DNA from 4 places in the Phytobacter sp. V69 genome. Region 1 is predicted to be linked to each of the others. Evidence: predicted binding sites of a transcription regulator. Region 1 holds the regulator's gene; each other region holds the start of a gene.
What was found. The regulator CRP, encoded in region 1, controls carbon source genes, mostly activating them, when cyclic AMP is high. The targets are predictions, from matches to a motif close to ATGTGANNNNNNTCACAT.
Positions count from the first base shown of each region.

Region 2: a site for CRP is predicted at 3,998-4,015, ahead of serC (3-phosphoserine/phosphohydroxythreonine transaminase). Genes of this name have one in related genera too.
Region 3: a site for CRP is predicted at 3,571-3,588, ahead of udp (uridine phosphorylase). Genes of this name have one in related genera too.
Region 4: a site for CRP is predicted at 2,448-2,465, ahead of deoC (deoxyribose-phosphate aldolase). Genes of this name have one in related genera too.

Region 1 is NZ_CBFFRL010000068.1:3,897-9,689, reverse strand. It holds gene ACSZPU_RS11805 (YheU family protein) at 1-110, shown strand, start outside; gene ACSZPU_RS11800 (phosphoribulokinase) at 163-1,032, shown strand; gene ACSZPU_RS11795 (OsmC family protein) at 1,143-1,547, opposite strand; gene crp (cAMP-activated global transcriptional regulator CRP) at 1,858-2,490, shown strand; gene ACSZPU_RS11785 (YccS/YhfK family putative transporter) at 2,544-4,622, shown strand; gene argD (bifunctional acetylornithine/succinyldiaminopimelate transaminase) at 4,619-5,793, opposite strand, start outside.
Region 2 is NZ_CBFFRL010000010.1:30,840-36,632, forward strand. It holds gene pflB (formate C-acetyltransferase) at 1-38, opposite strand, end outside; gene focA (formate transporter FocA) at 94-951, opposite strand; gene ycaO (30S ribosomal protein S12 methylthiotransferase accessory factor YcaO) at 1,359-3,119, opposite strand; gene ACSZPU_RS02730 (DUF421 domain-containing protein) at 3,260-3,952, shown strand; gene serC (3-phosphoserine/phosphohydroxythreonine transaminase) at 4,115-5,203, shown strand; gene aroA (3-phosphoshikimate 1-carboxyvinyltransferase) at 5,275-5,793, shown strand, end outside.
Region 3 is NZ_CBFFRL010000046.1:14,281-20,073, forward strand. It holds gene ubiB (ubiquinone biosynthesis regulatory protein kinase UbiB) at 1-1,073, opposite strand, end outside; gene ubiJ (ubiquinone biosynthesis protein UbiJ) at 1,070-1,675, opposite strand; gene ubiE (bifunctional demethylmenaquinone methyltransferase/2-methoxy-6-polyprenyl-1,4-benzoquinol methylase UbiE) at 1,687-2,442, opposite strand; gene udp (uridine phosphorylase) at 2,686-3,447, opposite strand; gene ACSZPU_RS08835 (dienelactone hydrolase family protein) at 3,703-4,515, shown strand; gene ACSZPU_RS08840 (anaerobic sulfatase maturase) at 4,548-5,793, opposite strand, start outside.
Region 4 is NZ_CBFFRL010000114.1:1,119-6,911, reverse strand. It holds gene deoB (phosphopentomutase) at 1-4, opposite strand, end outside; gene deoA (thymidine phosphorylase) at 57-1,379, opposite strand; gene deoC (deoxyribose-phosphate aldolase) at 1,545-2,324, opposite strand; gene ACSZPU_RS16000 (YjjI family glycine radical enzyme) at 2,577-4,124, shown strand; gene ACSZPU_RS15995 (YjjW family glycine radical enzyme activase) at 4,099-4,962, shown strand; gene ACSZPU_RS15990 (metal-dependent hydrolase) at 4,964-5,743, opposite strand; gene ACSZPU_RS15985 (patatin-like phospholipase family protein) at 5,740-5,793, opposite strand, start outside.

The DNA of each region.
Region 1 (5,793 bases):
AAAAGGTCGCCGATGTAAGACGGCAGCTGAAAAACGGCGAGGCCCTACTGGTGTGGTCAGAACTGCATGAAACCGTCAACATTATGCCACGCTCGCAGTTTCGCGAGTAACGTGCAGGGCGGCAGGCTTCACCTACAATAATGGCTTACTCAGGGAGTTGCTATGTCCGCTAAACATCCGGTTATTGCCGTAACAGGTTCCAGCGGTGCGGGAACCACCACCACCAGCCTCGCGTTTCGCAAAATCTTCGCTCAACTGGATTTGCATGCCGCCGAGGTCGAGGGTGACAGCTTTCATCGCTACACCCGCCCTGAGATGGACATGGCAATCCGTAAAGCCCGCGATTTAGGTCGACATATCAGCTACTTTGGCCCGGAAGCGAACGACTTCGGCCTGCTGGAGCAAACCTTTACTGAGTACGGACAAACCGGCAAAGGCCAGGCGCGAAAATACCTGCACACCTACGATGAAGCCGTGCCCTGGAATCAGGTACCCGGCACGTTCACCCCCTGGCAACCGCTGCCGGAACCAACCGATGTACTGTTCTATGAGGGGCTGCACGGCGGCGTGGTGACGCCGCAGCATGATGTGGCTCGCCACGTGGATCTGCTGGTGGGCGTAGTACCCATCGTCAACCTCGAGTGGATGCAAAAGCTGGTGCGCGATACCAGCGAGCGCGGCCATTCCCGCGAGGCGGTGATGGATTCGGTGGTTCGCTCGATGGAAGACTACATCAACTTCATCACCCCACAGTTTTCCCGCACCCATATCAATTTCCAGCGCGTGCCGACCGTGGACACCTCCAACCCGTTCGCCGCCAAAGTCATTCCCTCGCTGGATGAAAGCTTTGTGGTGATTCATTTCCGTAATCTGGAAGGCATTGATTATCCCTGGCTGCTGGCGATGTTGCAGGGCTCATTCATTTCGCACATGAATACTCTGGTGGTGCCGGGCGGGAAAATGGGGCTGGCGATGGAACTCATCATGACGCCGCTGGTACAACGGCTGATGGAAGGTAAGAAGATCGAGTAGTTTTCTGGCAAACAGAAAATCTGCTTCCGCCCGATGTAGCCCCGGTTAGCGCAGCGCCACAGGGGAAATGTCGGATGCTGAAAGTGCCGGAGATCGCCTCCGGCAACACATCAGGCTTCGATCACTTCATACGAGTGTGTGATATTTACCGCTTTCTCCAGCATCAATGCCACAGAGCAGTACTTCTCGGCGGAGAGATCCACCGCACGCGAAACCGCGGCATCTTTCAGCGCTTTGCCGGTCACGATGAAGTGCAAATTAATATGCGTGAACAGGCGCGGAGCCTCTTCACGACGCTCTGACGTTAGCTTCACTTCGCAGTCTGTCACGTCGTGACGCCCTTTTTGCAGGATAGAGACAACATCAATAGCGCTGCATCCGCCTGCCGCCATCAGCACCATTTCCATCGGGCTTGGTGCCTTGTCGCCTGAGTTACCGTCCATCAGGATCTGGTGCCCGGACGCAGACTCGCCAAGGAACGTTAAACCTTCTACCCATTTCACACGAGCTTGCATTTTAATTAACTCCGGAGTTGCAATTTTCTTTACAGATTACGCGCACATAAGAAAAGTCGCAACGGAAGGCGACCTGCGTCAAGCTGAAGCGAGACACCAGGAGACAGGCAGCAAAAGCTATGCTAAAACAATCTGGATGCTACAGTGATATACATTGACGTTTAGCATGTATGCAGAGGACATCACATATTACAGGCCGCAGGCATGTCTGACGGTCCACTTCCCAGCTATCGGGAAGATAGATTGCAACCCCGGACGCGTTGTGTGAATCCAGCGTCTGGAGCCAGCTTATAACAGAGGATAACCGCGCATGGTGCTTGGCAAACCGCAAACAGACCCGACTCTCGAATGGTTCTTGTCTCATTGCCACATTCATAAGTACCCGTCGAAGAGCACGCTGATTCACCAGGGTGAAAAAGCGGAAACGTTGTATTACATCGTCAAAGGCTCAGTGGCTGTGCTAATCAAGGATGAAGAAGGTAAAGAGATGATCCTCTCTTACCTTAACCAGGGAGATTTTATCGGTGAACTGGGTCTGTTCGAAGAGGGTCAGGAGCGTAGTGCATGGGTACGCGCCAAGACAGCTTGTGAAGTGGCCGAAATCTCCTACAAAAAATTCCGTCAGCTCATTCAGGTGAACCCGGATATTCTGATGCGCTTGTCTTCTCAGATGGCGCGTCGTCTGCAGGTTACATCAGAAAAAGTCGGCAACCTCGCATTCCTTGATGTGACGGGCCGCATTGCACAGACGCTGCTGAATCTGGCGAAACAACCGGATGCAATGACCCACCCGGACGGTATGCAAATTAAAATTACTCGTCAGGAAATTGGTCAGATCGTCGGCTGTTCCCGTGAAACTGTGGGACGTATCCTGAAAATGTTGGAAGATCAAAACCTGATCTCTGCACACGGCAAAACTATCGTCGTGTACGGTACACGTTAATTCTCAAGCGGCGCATCGTACTTAGCGATGCGCCGTTTTTGTCTCTATTCCCCATGTGGCGCAGGCTGATTTATCACCCCGAAATCAACTATGCACTGCGACAAACGCTGGTGTTATGCCTCCCTGTGACCGTTGGCCTGCTTATCGGGCGTCTCGATCTCGGTCTGCTGTTCTCTCTTGTTCCTGCCTGCTGCAATATTGCCGGTCTGGATACACCGCACAAACGTTTCTTTAAACGCCTGATCGTTGGCGGTTCACTTTTTGCTGGCAGCAGCCTTACGGTACAGTTGTTACTGACACAAAATATCCCCTTGCCGCTGATCCTGACCGGACTCACGCTATTGCTTGGCGTCACGGCGGAAATCAGCGCCTTGCACGGACGCCTGCTGCCCGCCTCGCTCATTGCGGCCATCTTTACCTTAAGCCTCGCCGGGAATATGCCCGTCTGGGAACCGTTGCTGATTTATGGGCTCGGCACCCTGTGGTACGGCGCGTTTAACGCCTTCTGGTTCTGGCTCTGGCGGGAACAGCCGCTGCGCGAATCGTTAAGCCTGCTCTATCGCCAGTTGGCGGACTACTGTGAAGCAAAATACAGCCTGCTGACGCAACACGCCGATCCGGAAAAAGCCCTCCCGCCGCTGCTGGCACGCCAGCAAAAAGCGGTGGATATGATAAGCCAGAGCTACCAGCAGTTGCATATGCTGGCGGCCAATAAGAACAACGATTACAAGCGGTTGCTGCGTATGTTCCAGGTCGCGCTGGATTTGCAAGAGCATATCTCCGTCAGCCTCCATCAACCGCAAGAGGTTCAGGAGCTGGTTGAACGCAGCCACGCTGAAGAGGTTATCCGCTGGAATGCGCAAACCGTCGCCGCGCGGTTACGGGTGCTCGCCGATGACATTCTCTATCATCGCTATCCCCGGCGTTTCAATATGGATAAGCAGATAGGCGCGCTGGAGAAAATCGCCCGTCAGCACCCGGATAACCCGGTTGGACAGTTCTGCGCCTGGCATTTCAGCCAGATAGCCCGCGTTTTGCGCACCCAGCGTCCACTCTATGTTCGCGACCTGATGGCTGAGAAGCAGCGCCGCCTGCCGCTGCTCCCTGCCTTCAAAAGTTATCTGTCGTTGAAATCCGCTGCCTTTCGCAATGCGGCGCGGATAAGCGTCATGCTCAGCATTGCCAGCCTGATGGGCAGCGCGCTCCATCTGCCCAAGCCTTACTGGATCATGATGACGGTGATGTTTGTCACGCAAAACGGCTACGGTGCCACGCGGGTACGCATTCTGCATCGGGCGGCAGGCACCATGGCCGGATTGATCATTGCCGGCGCAACGCTGCACTACCACGTACCGGAAGGTTTCACGCTGGCGGCAATGCTGATGGTGACGCTGGTGAGCTACCTGATTATCCGCAAAAGCTACGGCTGGGCGATGGTCGGCTTTACTCTCACCGCGGTGTATACACTCCAGTTGCTCACGCTGAACGGCGAGCAGTTTATCGTTGCCCGTCTTATCGACACGCTGATCGGCTGCCTGATCGCTTTTGGCGGTGTTGTCTGGCTGTGGCCCCAGTGGCAAAGCGGCCTGCTGCGCAAAAACGCCCATGACGCGCTGGAAACCTATCAGGATGCCATCCGCCTGATTCTGAGCGATGATCCCCAGGCTACGCCGCTGGCCTGGCAGCGCATGCGGGTAAACCAGGCGCACAACGCCCTCTTCAACTCACTGAATCAGGCGATGCAGGAACCCGGCTTTGACACGCGCTATCTGGCCGATATGAAGCTGTGGGTCACGCACAGTCAGTTTATTGTCGAACACATTAATGCGATGACGACCCTGGCGCGGGAACACACCATGCTCACGCCGGATCTGGCGCAGCGTTATTTACAGTCGTGTGAAATTGCCCTGCAGCGCTGTCAGCAGCGGCTGGAATACGATGGACCGGGAAGTTCGGGGGATGTGAATATTCTGGAAGCACCGGAGAGTATGACGCACGGTCCAATGAGCACGCTGGAACAGCACCTGCAACGTATTCTGGGGCATCTGAGCACCATGCACACCATTTCGTCGGTGGCATGGCGTCAGCGTCCGCATCACGGCATCTGGTTAAATCGCCGCTTACGGTCTTAAGTGTTAATCACTTTCGCTACGGCTTTCGCGAAGCGCTGCATACCTTCATCGATATCGCTCTCTTCAACGATAAGCGCGGGTGCAAAACGCATCACGTCAGGTCCGGCATTCAGTACCATCACACCGGCATCGGCAGCAGCCAGCAGGAAGTCACGTGCGCGACCTTTGAATTGCGGATTCAGTTCGGCACCAATCAACAGCCCCATGCCGCGAATTTCGCTGAAAATATTGTACTGCGCGTTGATCTTCTCCAGATGTTTGACGAACAGCTCGCGTTTCTCGTTCACGCCATTCAACACTTCTGGCGTGTTGATGATGTCGAATGCGGCACCGGCAACGGCACAGGCCAGCGGGTTACCGCCGTAGGTCGAGCCGTGAGAACCCGGATGGAACGCACTGGCGATCTCCTGGGTGGTGAGCATGGCGCTAATCGGGAAACCGCCGCCAAGCGCTTTGGCGCTGGTCAGGATGTCCGGGGTTACGCCATAGTGCATGTAAGCGAACAGATCGCCGCAGCGTCCCATCCCACACTGCACTTCATCAAACACCAACAGCGCGTTGTGTTCGTCGCACAGGTCGCGCAGACCCTGCAGAAACTCTGGGGTTGCCGCCGTTACGCCGCCTTCTCCCTGAATCGGCTCAACCACCACCGCACAGGTATGATCGTCCATCACCGCTTTCACGGCATGCAGGTCGTTATAAGGTACGTGAACGATATCCGCCGGTTTCGGGCCAAAGCCGTCTGAATATTTCGGCTGCCCGCCAACGGTCACGGTGAACAGTGAACGGCCGTGAAACGCATTGTGGAACGCGATGATTTTGCTTTTATGCGGGCTATGGCGTGTAGATGCATAATAACGCGCCAGTTTGAATGCCGTTTCGTTGGCTTCGGTGCCGGAGTTCATAAACACCACACGCTCGGCGAAGGTCGCGTCGATCATCTTACGCGCCAGGCGCAGTGCGGGTTCGTTAGTAAATACGTTGCTGATATGCCACAGGGTCTCGCCCTGGGTTTTTAACGCCTCCACCAGCGCCGGATGGCAGTGTCCCAGAGCGGTAACCGCGATACCACCCGCAAAATCAACGTACTCTTTACCCTGCTGATCCCACACGCGGCTACCTTTTCCCTTCACCGGAATAAATTCGGCCGGTGCGAAAATTGGTAAAATGA
Region 2 (5,793 bases), on a different contig from region 1:
TCCCAGGCTGTGGCTAACTTTTCATTAAGCTCGGACATGTAACACCTACCTTCTTAAGTGGATTTTTTATTTACTGCCTGAGACAACCATCAATCAATGATGATCATCGCCACGCAGGTAAATGACCCAGTATGTCAACCCAACTAACAATCCTCCACCAATGATATTCCCAATTGTTACAGGAATCAGGTTATCGGTGATGAAATTTGCAATAGTCAGGTGAGAAAAACTTTCCGGGCTGGAACCGATAGCGGTCCAGAACTCCGGGCTCGCAAAGTTGCGGATTACAATACCCATTGGGATCATAAACATGTTTGCGATACTGTGCTCAAAACCGCTGGCAACAAACATGGCCACCGGCAGCACCATAATCAACGCTTTATCGGTCAGGCTGCGACCTGAGTAGCTCATCCAGACGGCCAGACAGACCATCAGGTTCGCCAGAATACCCAGTGCAACAGCTTCAATAAAGGTATGGTGCAGTTTATGGTCGGCTGTTTGCAGGACGTTCAGGCCCCAGCCGCCATTCGCTACCATATACTCCCCGGACAACCACATCAGCAGCACGAACAGCAATGCACCGATCAGGTTACCGATATAGACGTTTATCCAGTTGCGAGCCAGTTGGCCCCAGGTAATACGTCCGCTGGCTTTCGCCACCACGATCAACACGGTTGACGTGAAGAGGTCAGCGCCACAGATGACGCAAAGGATCAGCCCTAATGAGAAGCATATCCCACCAACCAGTTTAGCCATGCCGTACGGCATTGAGGCTGTCCCTGTGGTGGCAGTAATGTAGAAAACAAACGCGATGGAGATAAAGACACCCGCTGTAATCGCCAAAAAGAACGTGGTCAGCGGTTTCTTAGTTGCTTTGTAGACACCTGCTTCTTCGGCAACTTTTGCCATCGCAGCTGGAAGTATTAGATCAAAAGGGTTGTCAGCTTTCACACTAACTCTCTCTTTATTTAAGTCGGCGACGAGATACTAACAAAGCATTATAGAAGAGAATTTGATATGGATCATATCTCGCCTGGCTTATGGGACCGCAAAGTGCATGGCTTTTCTGCAAAAGCGGGGTAATTTATTGATTGTAATAATAAAAATAAATTTTAAAATTTGCAAATAGTGTTGAATTTTTTTATACGGCCTCCCAAACAACAGTTAATTAAAATGGGGTAATTGCCATAAAAAGTAACACTAAGCCCTGGGTTTATATAATTATATTCACCCATGTTTAACTTAATTATTACAATTGGCACTCATTGCCGAAATATAAATAAAAAGGGGCAATGAAATTGCCCCGTAATATAACGTAGACCTGTCATTAAGCCTACATATTGTCGTACTATTTGTCGTTATTTCGACCAGAAAGTCCGTTTAGCACGTTGTAATTTTTCGTAAGCCGCTAACAGTGCCTGGTGTGCCGGGAAGGCTTCCAGCGTGCCATCCGCAGGCTGCAGGCCATAGAACGGTGCTTCACCACTTAAGGCTGCACTTGCTGCTTCAACAGCATCTGAACCGTACATCCGCACGAAAGCGTTCAAATACTGAAGCGGCTGGCGCTCTTCTTCCTGCGCCAGCAGCAGCAGGGTCTGCAGGCAGCGGTAATAATTGGCACGTTCAGCGCTGAAGACGGAACCGTTGAACTCCATGGTCCACTCAACCCAGGAAAGCGCCTGCTCAAGATCGCCGCCTGCCAGCGCGAGCATGGATTTCAGCTCGCCAATGCGTAGCGTAAACCAGCCATTATCTTTACCGGTGGCGATACCGAGCAGTTCACGCACGCGGGTTACATCGTCGTGGCCTTCATCATCAAGCTGATCGATAAGGTTCAAGTAATCTTCTTGCTCCCACTCACTGCCAGGCAGAGAGAGGATCGTTTCGCGCAGATGGCTGCCCATCGCATTATTTGCCAGCCACAGATCTTCTGCCGGATAGATGTCGGACATACCCGGCACCAGGATACGGCAGGCGTAAACGCCCAGGTGTTCGTAGTCGGCAATATACACTTCTTTATCTTCGGCGCTGAAGATGGCCATCAGGGTGGCGAACTCTTCTTCGGTGGTGCCGGCAAAGCTCCAGTCAGCAAACGGGTAGTCTGCATCCTGTTTGAACAGATCCCAGGAGATCGAACCGCTGGAATCAATAAAGTGGGTTTCGAGGTTAGTGTGCTCTGCCACTTCTTCATCATCGAACGTCGGCGGGGTGAAAACGTCCAGATCTTTCAGGCTACGACCCTGCAGCAGTTCAGTGACGGTACGCTCCAGTGCGACACCAAAGTCCGGGTGGGCGCCGAAAGAGGCAAAACAGGTGCCGTTAGTCGGGTTGAACAGAACGACGCAAATCACCGGATACTGACCGCCCAGCGAGCCGTCGTAGGCGAAAATCGGGAAACCTTCTGCTTCCAGTTTCTCAATGGAGGCCACCACGCCCGGGTAGCGCGCAAGCACGTCTGCCGGGATTTCAGGCAGGCTAATACGTTCGCTGATGATACGGTTTTTGATGTGACGTTCGAATACTTCCGACAGCCCCTGCACGCGCGCTTCATTGCGGGTGTTGCCAGCGGACATGCCGTTGGAGACATACAGGTTGCCGACGATGTTCATCGGAATATAGACGGTTTGTTCGTCTGACTGGCGGGTAAAGGGAAGGGCGCAGATCCCGCGATCTTCATTACCGGACTGCAGATCAACCAGCATGCCTGCCGTCAGTTCGTTTTCCGGGTCGTAAAAGGCGCGCAGACGCGGATCCAGAATGCCTTCCGGCAGTTCGTCGTCTTCGGTCAGCGGGAACCACTTCTCATTTGGATAGTGCACGAACGGGCCATTCGCAACGGTGTCGCCCAGCCAGAAATCCGCAAAGAAATAGTTGGTGGACAGACGCTCAAAATATTCACCCAGCGCGGAAGCCAGAGCCGCCTTTTTGGTGGCACCTTTGCCGTTGGTAAAGCACAGCGCACTGTCTTTATCACGAATATGCACGGACCAGACGTTAGGCACCGGGTTCAGCCAGGAGGCTTCTTCAATATTGAAGCCGAGGTCGAGCAGTTTTTGCTGGAAGCGAGCGATGGAATCTTCCAGTGCGGCGTCTTTGCCGGGGATATAGGTTTGCGTCATAGCAGCAGTCACTTTTTTTGTACGTAAAGCGGGCGATCATACGAGTTTTATGTGACTGACGCTATCTTCGGGGCCCGGTCTACGAAAATAAAACTTTTGGCTATGATTAATGAATCTAAATGATTGTTCAGGCATGAAAAATGAAAGCCTTCGATCTACATCGTATGGCGCTTGATAAGGTGCCACCTGAGTTTCTCTGGGAAGTCGCGCTTCGTTGTCTCTATACCTTCGTTTTGGTCTTCTTATTTCTGAAAATTACCGGGCGGCGCGGTGTACGTCAGATGTCACTCTTTGAAGTACTCATCATTTTGACGTTGGGGTCGGCGGCGGGTGACGTGGCGTTTTACGATAATGTTCCTATGCTACCTGTGCTGGTGGTCTTCATTACGCTGGGGCTACTGTATCGGCTGGTCATGTGGTTAATGGCACACAGTGAAAGACTGGGAGATTTACTGGAAGGCAAACCTGTCGTGGCAGTCGAAAATGGTCAACTGGCGTGGGAAAAGCTTGAAGCCGAAAATATCACGGAATATGAGTTCTTTATGGAGCTGCGTCAGGGCAGCGTGGAGCATCTCGGGCAGGTGCGGCTGGCCCTACTGGAAACCAACGGCCAGCTCAGCGTCTATTACTACCCGGATGACGAAGTGAAACCCGGTTTGTGTATTCTTCCGGAAGAATTTTCTCCGCGTTTTATCACGGTGCCGGACGCGGGGGATTATGCGTGTGTTCACTGCAGCAAAATCATGGTAATGCAGGCCGGGGAACATCAATTATGTCCACGCTGTGCAAATCCAGAATGGTCGAAGGCCAGCCGGGAAATTCGAGTGACCTGATAGCCATTATGTCGGTTTTATGACGCTTTGGCGGAAGAATGTTTTGTGTGACAACGGCCGCATTTTTCGGGTCATAAGTTTTAGACATTGCGGCGCGTGTCACTGAATGATAAAACCGATATCCACTGTTATAACTTATTGCTTTTAGCGTGGTGAGGGGAAATGGCTCAGGTCTTTAATTTCAGTTCAGGTCCGGCAATGTTACCGGCAGATGTGCTTAAACAGGCTCAACAGGAACTTTGTGACTGGCATGGTCTTGGCACATCGGTGATGGAAATCAGCCACCGTGGTAAAGAATTTATTCAGGTGGCAGAAGAAGCAGAAAAGGATTTTCGCGATCTGCTGAACATCCCCTCGAATTACAAAGTATTGTTCTGCCATGGCGGCGGCCGTGGTCAGTTTGCGGGTATCCCGCTGAATATCCTGGGTGATAAAACCACTGCAGATTATGTTGATGCCGGCTACTGGGCGGCGAGCGCAATTAAAGAAGCCAAAAAATACTGCTCTCCGAATGTCATTGACGCAAAAATCTCCGTAGAGGGTCTGCGCGGCGTGAAGCCGATGAGCGAGTGGCAATTAAGCGACAATAGCGCCTATTTGCACTACTGCCCGAATGAAACCATTGACGGTATTGCCATCAATGAAACGCCGAATTTCGCATCCGATGTTGTTGTGACGGCGGACCTCTCCTCCACGATTCTGTCTACTCCGTTGGATGTTTCCCGCTACGGTGTGATTTATGCCGGTGCGCAGAAAAATATTGGCCCGGCTGGCTTAACGCTGGTTATCGTTCGCGAGGATCTGCTGGGTAAAGCGCATCAGTCCTGCCCGTCAATTCTGGATTACACCATTCTGGCGGAAAATGACTCCATGTTTAACACGCCGCCGACCTTTGCCTGGTATCTGGCGGGTCTGGTGTTCAAATGGCTGAAAAACAACGGTGGCGTCGCAGCGATGGACCGCGTGAATCAGCAGAAAGCCGATCTGCTGTACGGTGTGATTGATAAGAGCGATTTCTACCGTAACGATGTTGCTACAGCCAACCGTTCCCGCATGAACATCCCGTTCCAGCTGGCAGACAGTGCGCTGGACAAAGTTTTCCTCGAAGAATCTCTGGCGGCCGGGCTGCATGCACTGAAAGGCCACCGTGTAGTCGGTGGTATGCGCGCCTCTATCTATAACGCCATGCCTCTGGAAGGCGTAAAAGTGCTGACCGACTTTATGGCTGACTTCGAACGTCGCCACGGTTAATTTCAGCTTGTCTCGTACCCCCGTGGCCTGGCTGCGGGGGTTTTTATTCTGTTTGTTGAGAGTTGAGTTTCATGGAATCCCTGACGTTACAACCCATCGCGCGGGTAGATGGCACCATTAATCTGCCTGGTTCAAAAAGTGTTTCCAACCGCGCCTTGTTGCTGGCCGCCTTCGCACAGGGCACCACCGTTCTGACCAATCTGCTGGACAGCGACGATGTGCGCCATATGCTCAATGCGCTCAGTGCGTTGGGAGTTTCCTTTACGTTATCTGCGGATCGTACACGCTGTGAAGTAACCGGTGTCGGCGGACCGCTGACAGCAGACAAACCGCTGGAATTATTCCTTGGGAACGCTGGCACGGCAATGCGCCCGCTGGCGGCAGCCCTGTGTCTTGGCAGCAATGATATTGTGCTGACTGGCGAACTGCGTATGAAAGAACGTCCGATTGGTCATCTGGTGGATTCACTGCGCCAGGGCGGCGCGCAGATAGACTATCTGGAACAGGAAAACTATCCGCCTCTGCGTCTGCGCGGTGGTTTTAGCGGCGGTAGCGTTGAGGTTGACGGTAGCGTATCGAGCCAGTTTTTA
Region 3 (5,793 bases), on a different contig from region 1:
TCTTCAACATTGGTATCCGGCGGCACCCAGCCAGAATCAACGTGCAGTTCGGCAACTCTGCGGTAGTCACGGTTGAAGAAGGCAATAAAGTTTTCCGCCAGATAGCGCTTATCTTCTTTGTTCAGCGACCCAACGATACCGCAGTCAATACCGATGTATTGCGGGTTCTCCGGGTGTTCATAGCTGATAAAGATATTGCCAGGATGCATGTCGGCATGGAAAAAGCTATCGCGGAAGACCTGGGTGAAGAACACCTGTACACCACGTTCGGCCAGCAATTTCATGTTGGTGCCGTTTTTCTCCAGCGCCACCACGTCCGACACCGGAATGCCGTAGATGCGCTCCATCACCATCATGTTCTGACTACAGTAGTCAGGATACACCTCGGGGATATAGAGCATCGGGCTGCCTTCGAAATTACGACGCAGCTGAATGGCGTTCGCCGACTCACGCAGCAAATCGAGTTCGTCGATCAGCGTTTTTTCGTATTCGCGCACCACTTCTTGCGGACGCAGACGACGCCCGTCCGGCAACAGACGCGGCACCCAACCTGCCAGACGATAAATCAGTTTTAAGTCCGCTTTGATTACCGGCAAAATATCCGGGCGGATAACCTTAATCACCACCTCTTTGCCGTTCTCTTTCAGCCGCGCGGTATGCACCTGGGCAATGGACGCAGACGCCAGCGGCTCGATCTCGAAATCATCAAACCACGCGTCAACGGGCAAGCCGCCCATCGCTTTTTCAATCTGTTGTTTGGCGAGTGCACCATCGAAAGGCGCGACCCGGTCCTGCAGCATCGCCAGCTGATCGGCGATATGCGGCGGGAAGAGATCGCGTCGGGTAGACAGCATTTGCCCGAATTTAATCCATACCGGACCCAGCTCCTGCAACGCCAGACGTAAACGCACCCCAAGCGGTTGATCTTTATGCTGGTTTGGCATCCAGAACAACATGCGCCGCCAGATTCGCAGCGGCAACGTGATACGCATTTTTGGGATTAGCTCATCAAGGCCGTAACTTAAAAAGGTCTGGACGATGAAATAGAGGCGCCGTATTTCTCCTGGCGTCATTTGCCCTCCAGTTTAACCAGGCGCTTGCTTAATGCGTCCACCGCACGTTCCACTGCGGCGGTTTCTTCCGCAAACCAGGCCACTTCCAGTGCACCTGGCGCAAGACGCCATTCTTCGGTCAGGACTTCTGCAACATAGCGCTGCTGGCGCTCAAAGCCGTGGCGTACCAGAAATGCGCCGTTACGCAGCGCTTTGCCGATCCCTTCGGCTGCGACATCGCCCGTGTACGGGGCCAGCAGTTCCGCGATATCAAACTCGGCCAGATCCATCAGCGCAACGAGATTCTGCACCACCTGAATATCGCCCTGCACTTCCAGCTCGCCCGAGCGAATCAGCGCGGTCAGCCGTTGCCTGTCACGCAGGGTGGGCAAAACGCCAAGCTGGGTGATGACCGTACAGTCGGCCTCACCTTCCCATTCGCCCAGCACGTCAACCTGGCGTTCACTAAAGGCCAGCACCAGCGGCGAATTGAACCCTTTTAGCTCAATGCGTAAGACTTTGTCACGCAGACGCTGTCGGGCCGGTTTTAAGGCTTTCTCACGGTAAATAAAAGTATTAAACACACGTTCAATACCCGCATTCACCAGGGGCTTAAAGGGCATATAAACTCCTGTCAGAACTTATAGCCACGATGCAGCGCAACGACGCCTGCGGTCATGTTGTAGTAATCGACGTTTTCAAAACCTGCGGTCTGCATCATCGCTTTCAGGGTTTCCTGATCCGGATGCATACGGATAGATTCCGCCAGATAGCGGTAGCTTTCCGCATCGCTGGCCACCAGTTGCCCGATACGCGGCAGCACGTGGAAGGAGTAAGCGTCGTATATCTTGCTTAGCGGCTCAATAATCGGCTTGGAAAATTCCAGCACCAGCAGGCGTCCGCCCGGCTTAAGCACGCGGTACATGGAACGCAGCGCGTTTTCTTTTTCAGTAACGTTACGCAAACCAAAAGAGATGGTGATGCAATCAAAGGTGTTATCCGGGAACGGCAACGCTTCGGCATTCGCCTGAACATATTCAACGTTGCCGATCACGCCGATATTGCGCAGTTTTTCACGGCCCATTTTGAGCATGGACTCGTTAATATCTGCCAGCACAACCTGGCCCGTTTCGCCAACCAGACGGGAGAATTTTGCCGTCAGATCGCCGGTCCCTCCGGCCAAATCGAGAACCGTTTGCCCACGACGCACGCCGCTGCAGTCGATCGTAAAACGCTTCCACAAACGGTGGATGCCCATCGACATCAGGTCGTTCATGACATCGTATTTTGCGGCTACCGAGTGGAATACGTGTGCCACCATCTCGGCTTTCTGATCTTTGGCGACGGTCTGATAACCAAAGTGCGTCGTCTCTTTTGAATCTTCCGCCATCTTAGTGCCTGCTATTGAAGAAAATGTTCGTGAAGTGTAACAGATTGGCCGCGTTTGCCCTACGTTTCAACCCCCGCTAAACAGTTCGTTAAGACCCTGTTCGAAAAGCGTCGCAGGCGAATCGGTTGTTTTTATTGTGAACCGGGAGAGGACCAGGCGGAGGAAATACGGATTAATCCCGTGTCGGGAAAGCGCAGATAGACAAAAGGCCGGATATACCGGCCTTCATGCAGAAGCAACGAATTACAGCAGGCGACGCGCGGCTTCTACCACGATTTTCACCGCATGGCTTTCCGTTTGCTTCATGGTTTCCGCGTTCGGAATTTCCTGCTGGGTACGGTTGACGATAACACCCGCCACCATCCCGGCACGCAGGCCCTGGCTGGAACACATGGTCAGCAACGTTGCGGATTCCATTTCGTAGTTCATCACGCCCATCGACTGCCACTCTTCCATGGAGCCTTTGTAGCGGTTCACCACGCGGCCGGAGAAGGTGTCATAACGTTCCTGGCCCGGGTAGAAGGTATCGGAAGAAGCGGTCACGCCGATATGGGTGGTTGCACCAACCTCTTTCGCCGCTGCCACCAGCGCGGTGGTGCACTCGAAGTCAGCGACAGCCGGGTATTCCATCGGTGCAAAATGCAGGCTCGCGCCGTCCAGACGAACGGATGCGGTAGTCACCAGCACATCGCCAACGTTGATATGTGGCTGAATAGCGCCCGTTGTCCCTACACGCAGGAAAGTGCGGATACCCAGTTGGGCCAGCTCTTCTACCGCGATAGAGGTTGACGGACCACCGATACCGGTGGAGCAGACGATGACTGGTTTGCCATCCAGTTCAGCACGCCAGGAGGTGAACTCGCGATGAGATGCCAGCTTAACCGGCTTATCCATCAGCGCGGCGATCTTTTCCACACGCTCTGGATCGCCAGGAACGATAGCCAGCGTAGCCCCTTGTAAATCGTTCTTAGTGAGGCCGAGATGAAAAACATCAGACTTGGACATAAAAACTCCTCTGTGGTCAGGGTTAGTCAGAAGAAGCAAAACGGTACTTTACAGAAGACATGCGCGCAATTTCGTGACTGAGATCTCCACGATGCAATTTGTTTGCATGAAATTTCCATAAAATAGTGATGAACATCACATTAACACATTCAGCATTACAGCCCTGCTCCAAAGATAGCCTTTTTCGCACAGGATGATTTGCTTCCTGTCGGACTATAGTTATAGAAGCCCTAAATAAAGGGTATGGAGAACGCCATGACAACAAATACATTACCGGGCTACGCACCGGCGGCATCACCTCACGCTTCAACCTCATTGCACACCCCGGAAGACGCCATCATCACAGGCGAAACCACGATCCCGACTCAGGGCGATAGTATGCCGGCCTGGCACGCCCGGCCAAAAGAGGCGAGCGGCCCGCTCCCGGTGGTGCTGGTGATTCAGGAAATCTTTGGCGTCCACGAACACATTCGCGACCTGTGTCGCCGTCTCGCCCTGGAAGGTTATCTGGCCGTCGCCCCGGAACTCTATTTTCGTCAGGGCGACCCGAATGATTTTGCTGATATCCAGACCCTCTACGATGGGCTGGTAATGAAAGTGCCCGACGCGCAGGTACTGGCCGACCTCGATCACGTCGCCAACTGGGCGGCACGCAATGGCGGCGATGCCCATCGACTGCTGGCGACCGGATTTTGCTGGGGTGGGAGAATTGTCTGGCTGTACGCGGCGCATAACCCACAGTTGAAAGCGGCGGTAGCCTGGTATGGAAAACTGGTGGGGCAAAAATCGCTGAATTCACCGAAGCATCCGGTAGACATCGCCACCGACCTCAATGCGCCGGTACTCGGTCTGTATGGCGCGCAGGATACGGGGATCCCGCTGGACACCGTCGATACCATGCGCCAGGCGTTACGTGCTGCCAACGCCCACGCCGAAATAGTGGTTTACCCTGACGCCGGCCACGCCTTTAACGCCGATTACCGTCCCAGCTACCATGAAGAGTCCGCCAAAGATGGCTGGCGTCGGATGCTGGACTGGTTCGCCCAGTACGGCGGCGTTAAACGTTAATCCCTTCCGATGCGGTGCAGCACAGGATAGCCTTACCTGTGTTGCCCGCAGCACTTCTTGTATTTCTTACCGCTGCCGCACGGGCAACTGTCGTTACGATTAACGCTGCGATTGGTCGGCTGCGCGGCAGCGCGCTGCTCTTGCGCCACCCACTGCATGATGGCCGCAGGCGGATAGCCATCGGCCAGGATTTCACGCCAGACGTTCATATAACGCGTAATGTGCTGGAAAAAGTGTTTATAGCCCGCGCAGAGATAGTTATGGCCGGGATGGCCCGTCGGCGAGACCGCGAAGCGGTGCTTCGGGCAGCCGCCATGGCAGACAAAGCGAAAATCACAGCGGCGGCAATCGGGGGTCAGCGTATCACGCTTTGCCTGACCAAACGCGATCGCCTGCTCGCTGTTATTCATCTCTTCAATGCTTTGCTGGTGAATATTGCCCAGTAAATGTTCCGGGTAGACAAAGTGGTCGCAGTTATAGAGGTCGCCGTTCGACTCCAGGGCAAAGGCATGGCCGCAGGTTTCTGAATGGACGCACAGCACCGGTGGCTGCCCGGTCCAAGCCGCCAGCGCGACATCAAACATCTGCACGGAAACACGCCCCACATCACGGCGGATCCAGACGTCAAAAATGTGATTCAGAAACTCGCCGAACTGCCATGACGGCACCGTCCAGGGGGCCAGCGACGCGGCACTTTCACCCGGCAGAACCAGGTTAAGCACCGATGACTCCGTGGTACTCATTCGTTCAACCAACGGAATAAACTGCATGTGGCGTGAGCCAGCGGCCAGCAGAAAGTCATACACTTCCCGCGCATGACCCACGTTATGCTTGCCCACCACCGTCAGGGTATTGAATTCAACATGATGCGCTTTCAGTAGCGCCATTGCCGCCACCACCTGCTCATGCGTGCCTTTCCCGGCCCGGTTCACCCGGTACTGGTTATGCACATGTGCAGGCCCATCAATAGACAGGCCAATCAGGAAGCGGTTTTCAGCAAAAAAGCGCGCCCACTCGTCGTTAAGCACGATACCATTGGTTTGCAGGGCATGTTCAATCTTCTTGCCGTTGGCGTACTTATCGCACAGCTCAACCACACGACGAAAGAACGGCAGCCCCATCATGGTGGGTTCCCCGCCCTGCCAGGCGAAGATCACATGGTTGCCGCTTTGGGCGGCGATATGCTGCGAAATATAGGTTTCGAGGGTGTCATCCGACATGCGCCAGTTTTTGTTGCGCTCAGGGTAAAGCGCCTCTTTTTCGAGGTAAAAACAGTAG
Region 4 (5,793 bases), on a different contig from region 1:
TCATATTGTTCTCCGTACGTAGTGCTTCAAAAAAGAGCGATCAGATCAGTATATCGTTAATGGGTAATGCGTCGCCAGACCGTTGGCGTCTCTTTTGGCGCTTTATCAGCAATCACAATCGCCGCTTTGACCGCATTTGCCGCTTCCTGCCAGCTGGCTTCATCTTTTGCGTGGATGACGGCTAACGGACGCTGACCGTCGATGGCATCACCCAGGCGAGCCATATCGGTAAAGCCAACGCTGTAATCAATAATGTCGGACGCCTGACGACGACCACCGCCCATGGAAACCACCGCCATACCCAGCGCGCGGGTGTCCATCTGCGCGATGAACCCTTCATTGTCGGCATACACGGCCTTGCTGAGGGTCGCGGTCGGCAGATATTTGTCGTAGTTCTCGACGAAATCGGTCGGGCCTTTTTGTGCCGCCACCATGCGACCGAAGATCTCCGCCGCTTTGCCATTATCCAGCACCGCCTGCAATTTGCTGCGTGCCTCGGCGTCATCTTTCGCCAGTCGGCCGGAAACCAGCATCTCGACGCACAGCGCCATCGTCACGTCCAGCAGACGCGGGTTGCGGTAATCACCGGTCAGGAAGCGTACGGCTTCACGGACTTCAACGGCGTTACCCGCACTGGAAGCGAGCACCTGATTCATATCGGTGAGCAAGGCGGTGGTACGCACGCCCGCACCGTTGGCCACGCCGACAATCGCCTGCGCCAGTTCAGCAGAGAGCTCAGGTGTCGGCATAAACGCGCCGCTGCCCACTTTGACGTCCATCACCAGCGCGTCCAGCCCTTCCGCCAGTTTCTTGGCCAGAATAGAGGCGGTGATCAACGGGATAGAATCGACCGTTGCCGTAATATCGCGCGTGGCGTAGAAGCGTTTGTCCGCCGGCGCTAAAGAATTCGTTTGTCCGATAATCGCCACGCCCACATCTTTAATGATGTCGCGGAAACGACTGTCGTCCGGGAAAATATCAAACCCTGGAATGGCTTCCAGTTTGTCGAGCGTACCGCCGGTATGACCGAGGCCACGACCGGAGATCATCGGGATATAACCGCCACAGGCTGCCACCATCGGCCCCAACATCAGCGAGGTCACATCGCCCACGCCGCCAGTGGAGTGTTTGTCGACGATAGGTCCGTTGAGATTGAGGTGTTTCCAGTCGAGGACAGACCCTGAGTCTCGCATCGCCATGGTCAGCGAAACGCGCTCCTCAATTGCCATGTCGTGGAAGAAAATGGTCATCGCCAGCGCGGCAATTTGCCCTTCGGACACGGTGTTATCACGGATCCCGTTGATAAAGAAACGGATCTCTTCATCACTGAGTGCGTGACCATCACGTTTTTTGCGAATAATTTCTTGTGCGAGAAACACGGTAACCCCCTGATTAATCAGATTGAATGCAGCGAAAAACCCACTGCAATGAATGATTACGCTAAATAATTCGAGTCGCAGTTTCTGTAGTCCGGCCAAGCGTAGCGCCGCCGGGGAGATCCCGGAGTCGGCGCGCGTGGGCCTCGTCCGGGCTACGATAATGAATTAGTAGCCGCTTGCGCTCTTACCGTCGCCGTGGCCCAGCGCCTTGAGCAGGCTTGCCAGCAGGCTGGAAGCACCAAAGCGGTAGTGGCGAGAATCTGCCCAGTCAGCGCCAAACAGGTCGTCGGCAATGGCGAGGAACTTCTGTGCGTCTTCCGCTGAACGCACGCCGCCAGCCGGTTTGAAACCAACAGTCTTCTCCACGCCCATATCGCGAATCACTTCCAGCATGATGCGCGCGCTTTCCGGCGTAGCATTCACTGGCACTTTACCGGTGGAGGTTTTGATAAAATCGGCACCCGCTTTGATAGAGATTTCAGACGATTTGCGAATCAGCGCCTCTTCTTTCAGCTCACCGGTTTCGATAATGACTTTCAGCAGAACATTGGCCGCCGCACAGGCGTCTTTACAGGCCTTAACCAGATCAAAACCAACCTGCTCATTACCTGCAATCAGCGCACGGTAAGGGAATACCACGTCCACTTCATCTGCACCGTAAGCAATCGCCGCACGGGTTTCCGCCAGCGCGATCTCGATATCGTCGTTACCGTGCGGGAAGTTAGTGACCGTCGCGATACGGATGTCCGGCGTACCCTGCTCTTTCAACGTCTTGCGTGCAATCGGGATAAAACGCGGATAGATGCAGATAGCGGCAGTGTTGCCGACCGGGGTTTTTGCCTGATGACACAGTGCGATCACTTTTTCATTGGTGTCGTCGTCGTTCAGGGTGGTCAGGTCCATCAGTTTCAACGCACGCAGGCTGCTTGCAGTTAAATCGGTCATTTCTCTCTCCGTCGGTGTAAGCCGCTTAAATACGGGTCTGTTATTATTCTAACATCAACCCATCATTGCACTTCGATACTCATCACAGTTAATGAAAACAACATTCACATTTGCAAAACCATAATGAGACATTCATCAAATTTTTAGCCTTAACAAGGCCGCATACCCGGGCTTTTAGGTGTGTGGATCAAAGGCAGGTTCCGTTCGGCTACTTACACTGGGCCGGACGCTCAAGGAATAAGAGGAACGAATATGTCCACGCCAAATGATTCAGCATACCTGGCTCGTTGCCAGCAAATTGCGACCAGCGACACCCTGACTCCGGCACAGAAACGCCACTTTCTGGCGCTGGAGGCCGAGAACAGCCTGCCTTATCCCCCCCTTGCGCAAGAGGCGCGAACGGCGCTTGATGAGGGGACCATTTGCGATATGTTCGAAGGGCACGCGCCCTACAAACCGCGCTATGTTTTGCCGGATTATGCGAAATTCCTCGCGAATGGCTCGCAGTGGCTGGAACTTGAAGGGGCAACCGATCTCGACGACGCGCTATCGATGCTCACCATTCTGTATCACCATGTTCCGTCCGTCACATCCATGCCCGTTTACCTGGGGCAACTGGATGCGATCCTGCAACCATATGTTAGAATTCTAACACAAGACGAAATCGATATTCGAATAAAACGTTTCTGGCGTTATCTCGACAGAACCCTGCCAGATGCGTTTATGCATGCCAATATTGGCCCTGCCGACACGCCCATCACCCGCGCCATTCTGCGTGCCGATGCAGAGCTTAAGCAGGTTGCGCCTAATCTGACCTTTATTTATGACCCGGATATTACGCCGGATGATTTACTGCTTGAGGTGGCGAAAAACATCTGTGAATGCAGTAAGCCACATATCGCCAACGGGCCGGCAAATGATAAAATTTTCACAAAAGGTGGCTATGGCGTCGTCAGTTGTTACAACTCGCTGCCGCTGGCCGGTGGCGGCAGTACGCTGGTTCGCCTGAACCTGAAAGCGATCGCCGAACGAAGCAACAGCATCGATGACTTCTTCGCCCACCAGCTTCCCCACTACTGTCAGCAGCAAATCGCCATCATCGATGCGCGCTGTGACTTTCTCTACGCGCAATCCGGCTTCTTTGAGAATAGCTTCCTGGCCGCCGAAGGGTTGATCGACCCGCAACGTTTTGCGCCCATGTTCGGTATGTATGGTCTGGCCGAAGCGGTGAATACGCTGTGCGAGAAAGCGGGTTCATCCGCCCGCTACGGTAAAAGTGAGGAGGCTAACACGCTGGCCTGGCGCATCAGTGAACAGCTGGCAACCTTTGTCGCCAACACGCCGGTTAAACATGGCTGGAATCAGCGCAGCATGCTCCATGCGCAGTCCGGCATCAGTTCGGATATTGGTACCACCCCGGGCGCGCGCCTGCCTTACGGCGATGAACCGGATCCGATAAGCCACCTGCTGACGGTTGCACCGCATCATGCCTGGTACACAGCGGGCATCAGCGACATTCTGACCCTCGACGAGACGGTGAAACACAATCCGCAGGCCGTGGTGCAACTCTGCCTCGGGGCCTTTAAAGCCGGGATGCGCGAGTTTTCCGCCAACGTCAGCGGTAACGATCTGGTGCGCGTCACCGGGTATATGGTGCGCCTGTCGGATCTGGAAAAATTCCGCGCAGAAGGATCTCGCACCAATACCACCTGGCTGGGAGAGGAAGCCGCCCGCAACACCCGCATCCTTGAAAGACAACCGCGCGTGGTGAGCCATGAGCAGCAGATGCGCTTCCGTTAGTAAAATCATCCCGTTCTCCTGCGTCGATGGGCCAGGCAGTCGTCTGGCCCTGTTTTTACAGGGCTGCAATCTGAACTGTAAAAACTGCCACAATCCGTGGACGATCGGGTGCTGCAATCACTGTGCACAGTGCGTTCCCGCCTGTCCGCATGGCGCCTTAACGCTTGCCGATGGGCGGGTCAACTGGAATGTCAGTGCCTGCCAGCAGTGCGATACCTGCGTGCACCTGTGCCCGCAGCAGTCCACGCCAATGGCGCAAACGCTAGACGTGGCGGAAGTGCTGACCCATGTGCGCAAAGCGACAATGTTTATCGAGGGCATCACCGTCAGCGGCGGAGAGGCCACAACCCAGCTGCCGTTTCTGGTTGCGCTGTTTCGGGCGCTTAAATCCAGCCCGGACTTGCGACACCTCACCTGTCTGGTCGACAGTAACGGCCTGCTGGGCGAAACGGGTTGGCAAAAACTGCTGCCGGTGTGTGACGGGGCGATGATCGACCTGAAAGCCTGGGGCAGCGAGCACCACCGATATCTGACCGGGCGCGATAATGCACAGATCAAGGCCAGCATCCGTCTTCTGGCAGCCCATCAGCGGCTGGCGGAGTTACGTTTACTGGTTATCCCTGACCAGTGTGATTATCTGCAACATATTGATGAATTGAGCGAATTTATCGGTGAATTAGGGGATGTGCCGGTGCGCCTGAATGCCTTTCATGCCCACGGCGTGTATGGCGAAGCAAAGCAGTGGCGCAGCGCCACCGCCGGAGATGTGGAACCGCTGGCGCAGGCGCTGGAAGTGCGTGGCGTTAAACGAGTGATCCTGCCAGCGTTGTACCTGTAACTCAGGTTAATGAAAACGTGGCGTGGGTATTGTCGAACAGCGCCTGGGCAATCACGTCCGGCGCTTCCGGGCGTAATTCACAGAGTGTGTCAAAGACCCGTGCCGCCTGCTCCGGGCGATTCGGTTGGCCCTGGAAACCGTTTAACGGCATATCCGGGGCGTCGGTTTCCAGCAACAGGGCGTTTAGCGGCAACTGCGCCATCACCTCGCGGGTTTTGCTGGCGCGCGGATAGGTGATCGTGCCGCCCACGCCAATTTTATAGCCCAGACCGATAAAACGTTCCGCCTGCTGCAGGCTTCCGGCAAAGCCGTGCACCACACCGGTTCGCGGTAAGTCGTGGCGCTTAAGATGCATCGCCAGCTTGTCGTGCGTGCGGCGTGAATGCAGGATAACCGGCAGATCAAAGCGTTTTGCCAGCTTTAGCTGAGCATCCAGCACCGCCTGCTGGCGTTCAAACTGCGGATCGTCGCGATACAGATCCAGGCCAATTTCGCCGATCGCCACCACCTTCTCCGGATGCGTTGCCAGCAGTTGTTCCAGGCGATCCACGCACGCTGGCGTGTGTTCTTCAATAACAATCGGATGCAGCCCCAGCGCGGCATAAAGCGCCGGATAATCCTGGGCAAGTTTGATGACGCGGGCAAAATACTGTGAGCCAGTCGCCGGAACGATAATCTGCTCGACCCCAACGGCAGCAGCGCGGGCGATACTGTTCGCTTCATCATCCTGAAAGGGGGGAAAATCGAAGTGACAGTGAGTATCGATAAAGCGGAACGTCACGCCGTATCCTCGTTATTAAAGGGCACATCATTGGCCTGAAACGCACTGAC